Regions from separate parts of the Nocardia sp. GCM10030253 genome, predicted to be linked through region 2. Evidence: riboswitches for the same ligand, from Rfam matches in the RefSeq annotation. Region 2 holds a riboswitch; the other holds the start of a gene.

Region 1 (2,384 bases), on a different contig from region 2:
CGATATCGCTCGGGTTGGTCGTCGTGCACCAGGTGGCCGGAATTCGGGATCTTCACGTACGCGGCGTCGGGGTGCACGATGGCCATCTGCCACATCTGCCCCTCCGGAGTGATGGTGAATTCGCCCTCGATCAGCAGTGCGGGCACCGTGATCGCCTTCCATTGCGCCCAGAAGTCGCGGGTGCCCCACTCCTCGGAGATATCGCGGAAAGCGGCGACCGAACCGTGCAGCCGATAGCCGTCCGGCCCGTGTTCGAACGAGTTCAGGAAATACCGTCCGGCCACCGGGCCGAAGAAATCCAGCACCGCGCGCTCGTCCGGAAACGGCGGCCATGCCTCGATCATCGCCGCCCAATCCTGAGCGGTGCGTCCGGTGAAATCCGGTGCGATGTCCTCGACAACCAGCGCACGCACCCGCTCCGGATACTGCGCCGCGAAGACCCAGCCGTGCAGTCCGCCCATTGAATGCCCGATTACCACCATGGGCTCGGAGATCTGCGCGGTCGCCGCGGCCAGGTCGTCGACGAAGGCCTCGGTGGTCAGTTCGTCTGGCGCCGGTCGACCATGCCCCGCGGCGTCGAACGTATAGACATGCCCGTGTCCCCGCAGCCATTCCAACTGGTCGCCCCAGGTGCGGGCGCTGCCCATCAATCCGTGTAGGAGCAGGATCGGCACCCCTACGCCACCTTCGTCATGCAACACAGTGTTGATTTTGCTTTGTTTGGATGCGCTTGCGGCGCGCTGGTCGCAAAAGGCGGCGCTCCAGGGCTCGCGCGTGATCGGGAAACGTATTGTCGAACGCATGGCAGTTGTGAAGATCAATGCAATCGAGGTTCCTGAAGGCGCGGGGCCCGAGTTGGAGAAGCGGTTCGCTCATCGTGCGCACGCGGTCGAGGGCTCGCCCGGGTTCCTCGGGTTCCAGCTGCTGCGGCCGGTCGCCGGGGAAAACCGGTACTTCGTTGTCACCCAGTGGGATTCGGAGGAGTCCTTCGCGGCGTGGCGAGACGGGCCCGCGCGTGAGGCGCATGCGGGCGAGCGGCAGAAGCCGGTTTCCACGGGTGCGTCCCTGCTGGAATTCGAGGTCGTGCTGGACGTCGCCGCGAAGTCTGCCTCCTGACCGAGACGCGCGCACCCGGCTGCCGACGCGGCCGGGTGACACGCGTACCGCGGCGTGGGTATCCCGTCGGCGGTGTTGACGGCGGGTGCCTCCAGGTGTCACAGTTCGAATGACAAACGCGATGGTGACGTGGTAATTCCGGTGCGAATCCGGAGCGGTCGCGCCACTGTGTTCCATGCATCGAGGGGTCATTTCGAGCCCAGGTGCCGGAAAGCCAGACACCGGCACCATCGCACCGACCACTCGACGGGACGCGCATCCCTAGGAGGATTCGAATGGCCATCGCGCATTCACCCAGCCGGGCAACCGATTCGCTGGCAACGCTGCTCGTCGCAGTAGGTGTCGTTCTTCTCGCACTCCTCACGCTGTACTTGGTCGGCTTCGACCAGGGCGCCATCTCGCGTAGCGGGATGTACATGCATGAGCTGATGCACGACGGACGTCACTTGCTGGGTGTCCCGTGCCACTGAATTCACCAACCCCGCCGACTCCGTCGGCTGCCGTCCCCCTGAATTCACCCACCCCGCCGACTCCGTCGGCTGCCGTCCCCATGCTCGGTTCGCTCAAAACCCTACTGTTACGCGGCCTGCTGGCCGGCCTCATCGCCGGTCTGCTGGCAGGCACGGTGGGCTACTTCGTCGGCGAGCCCAAAGTGGACGCCGCCATTGCCATCGAAGAGGCCAACTCCGCCAAGGAAGAGGCAGCTCAACCCGCCGAGTCGACCGCAGGGCATTCGCACGGCGACGAGGAAGAACCGCTGGTGAGCAGAACCGGGCAGAAAGCAGGTCAGTTCCTCGCGCTCGGCCTCGCCGGAATGGCGTTCGGCGCCATCTTCGCAGCGGTCGCGCACTTCGCCCGCCGGTACACCACGCTGTCCGGGCCGAGGCTCGCGATCGGCCTCGCCATCGGCGGCTGGGCCGCGATCGTGGCCGTGCCGTTCTTCAAGTACCCCGCGAACCCGCCCGCGGTGGGTGATCCGGAAACGATCAACGAACGCACCTGGCTGTGGGTGGCGGCGGTACTGCTCGGCCTCGCGGCCGTCGGGATCGGCGTGTTCGTCTACAAAGCCCTTACCGCACAGCTCGAGACATTCCGGCTCATCGGAGGTGTCGCGGCCTTCGTGCTGATCGCTGCGGTCGGCTATATCCTGCTGCCCGGCGTGAACGAGGTGGCGGCAGACTTCCCGGCCAGCCTGCTATGGGAGTTCCGTGCCGCCTCGCTGGCCGAATCTGCCACGTTGTGGGCGTGCCTTGGCCTCGGCTTCGCGG
Region 2 (2,384 bases):
GGCTCGCCGTGCACAAGCACGTCCAATCCCAGCTTCTCTTGCAGCGCAACGACATCGGCGATCTCCGCATGCATCCTGCCGACATATTCGGCCTGGTCGATCTCGCCCTTGCGCAGTGCGGCCCTTGCCAGCCGGATCGCGGAGGTCTGCGGGTAAGAACCGATGGTGGTGGTCGGCAGCGACGGCAACCGCAGCCGTTCGGCCTGCAGCACGCGACGTTGGTCGGCGGGCGCGCGTCGGACGGCGTCCGGGCCGAGCGCGGCCAGCCTGGCCCGCACCTGCGGGTCGTCGAGCCGGGGATCCGCGCGCCTGGTCGCCAAAGCCGCACGAACCGTGTCCAACTCGGCGGCGATGGCGTCCGGGCCCTCGTTCAGCGCGGTGGCGAGCAGCCGCACCTCGGCTACCTTTTCCGCACCGAATGCCAGCCACGACCGCAGCTGCTCGTCCAGGCCGGTTTCGGTGTCGAGGGCGTAGGGCACATGCAGCAGCGAGCAGGAGCTCGACACCGCGACCGTCGCCGCGGAACCGAGCAGGGTGCCGAGGGTGGCCAGAGCGCGATCCAGATTGGTGCGCCACACATTACGGCCGTCGACCACACCGGCGACCAGCAGCTTGCCTGCCAGCGCGGGTACCGCGACCACCTCCGAGAGATCGGTGGCCACGGTGAAATCGAGTGCGATGCCCTCGATCTCGGTGCTCGCCAGCGCGGCGAGCGCGGCGCCCGGCTTACCGAAGTAGGTGGCAACCAGAATCGCCGGGCGATCGTTTGCCGCCGACAGCTCGGCGTAAGTGCTACGCACCAGCTCGATTTCGTCGGCGGTCAGGTCGGTGACCACGACGGGCTCGTCGAGCTGCACCCACTCGGCGCCTGCTTCGGCGAGCAGCCGAAGCAGCTCACGGTAGAGCGGAACGAGTTCGCCGAGGCGATCGAGAGCCGCGCCGCCGGTCGCCTTGGCCAGCTTCAGGAAGGTGATCGGGCCGACGACGACCGGCCTGGCGGGCACCTCGAGGGCGAGCGCCTCGCGCAGCTGCTCGAGCACCTGCTCAGGATGCAGCGAAAACGCGGTGTCCTGGCCGATTTCCGGCACCAGGTAGTGGTAGTTGGTGTCGAACCACTTGGTCATCTCCAATGGCTCGACCGTGTCGGTGCCGCGCGCGGCGGCGAAGTAGCGGTCCAGCGAATCGGCGATGCCGGCCACCCTTGGCGGCAGCGCACCGAGGAGCACGGCGGTGTCGAGCACCTGGTCGTAGTAGGAGAAGGTGCCGACGGGAATCGAATCGAGCCCGGCGGCCTGTAGCTCGGCGAGTTGGGTGCGCCGCAGGTCGCGTGCGACGGCGTGCAGTTGCTCGGCGTCGATGCGTCCGGCCCAATAGGACTCGGTGGCGCGCTTGAGCTCACGGTGTGGCCCCACCCGCGGCAGGCCGAGAACCGTTGCGGTGAACGGTGTGTGATGCGAAACAGTCACGATGTTTCTCCAGTGCTGAGTTCGAGAGCCGACCGCCCTACGAGCACGCGGAAACCAAGTGACATGCCGGAGGAACCGACAGGGGAGCCCGACACGTCGCACTGGTGGTCCGCGCGCCCAATCCACGAGGCGGTGGCCGCCGGATACGGCGTATCCGGCACGGCTGGCAGGTCTTCGGACTTGCGGGCACGGGCCTTCTGGCCGACCCCGGCCTGCGCCGGGGCTCACCTACTGGCCGTCGCTTCCCAAGCCGCGGGGCCGACTGCCCGTTGAACTCAGTGCCTGTGACGGCGGTCGTTCCTGCATACCGCTGCGGGACAGTCCCGGATTCTCACCGGGTTCCCTCTTCGCCCGTGCACCCGGCATTCGGCTGCACGAGCTTCGGCTCCGATACGCGACGTCGGGGCTCCATCTCGTCTGCGCACCGGCGAACCAGCTGCAACAACCAGCATAGGGCAGTGTTTGTTTTGCAGCGCCTGCGGCGCCGCGTGTTCGCGGCCCCCTTGGTCTCGCTTCCGAGCGGGCGAGACTCGCGCCTGCGGCGCATGCGCTTCGCCCGCTCGGAAGCGAGCCGGGCCGCGAACTCTAGGGCTCGGTCTCGCTTCGCTCGGAAGACGATGTCGTGGCGAGGGGGTGCGTCGGTGGCGATGCTCGCGACTTTGTTGGCTCGCTTCCGTCCTCCACGGGCTGATCGCGTACGTCGCTCGCAAGACCTGGTGGCCCGGTGATCGGCCGAGCTTCTTCGCAGTCGCGAACACGCGATGCCGAAGGCGCTGCAAAAATAAACACTGGATTAACGCAACTTCGCAAGCGTGCTAGGTCCTGTTGTGAAGATTCCTGCGAAGGGGCCTTGGCTGTCAGAAGCATCTTCGGGGGCGGGTACCTTAGGCCAATGTTCTCGAAAGTCTTGGTTGCCAA

What was found. A riboswitch is a leader RNA that binds a small molecule or an ion and turns the genes downstream of it on or off. The one in region 2 is predicted to bind cobalamin.
Region 1: another riboswitch for cobalamin. It lies ahead of ACFQZZ_RS10110 (CbtB-domain containing protein); the one in region 2 lies ahead of metE (5-methyltetrahydropteroyltriglutamate--homocysteine S-methyltransferase).

The regions. Positions count from the first base shown of each region.
Region 1 covers NZ_JBHTDL010000005.1:370,705-373,088, forward strand. Annotated here, with positions in the region: gene ACFQZZ_RS10100 (alpha/beta fold hydrolase) at 1-701, opposite strand, end outside; gene mhuD (mycobilin-forming heme oxygenase MhuD) at 802-1,116, shown strand; cobalamin riboswitch at 1,195-1,361, shown strand; gene ACFQZZ_RS10110 (CbtB-domain containing protein) at 1,392-1,586, shown strand; gene ACFQZZ_RS10115 (CbtA family protein) at 1,667-2,384, shown strand, end outside.
Region 2 covers NZ_JBHTDL010000010.1:326,836-329,219, reverse strand. Annotated here, with positions in the region: gene metE (5-methyltetrahydropteroyltriglutamate--homocysteine S-methyltransferase) at 1-1,466, opposite strand, end outside; cobalamin riboswitch at 1,614-1,861, opposite strand; gene ACFQZZ_RS24195 (pyruvate carboxylase) at 2,359-2,384, shown strand, end outside.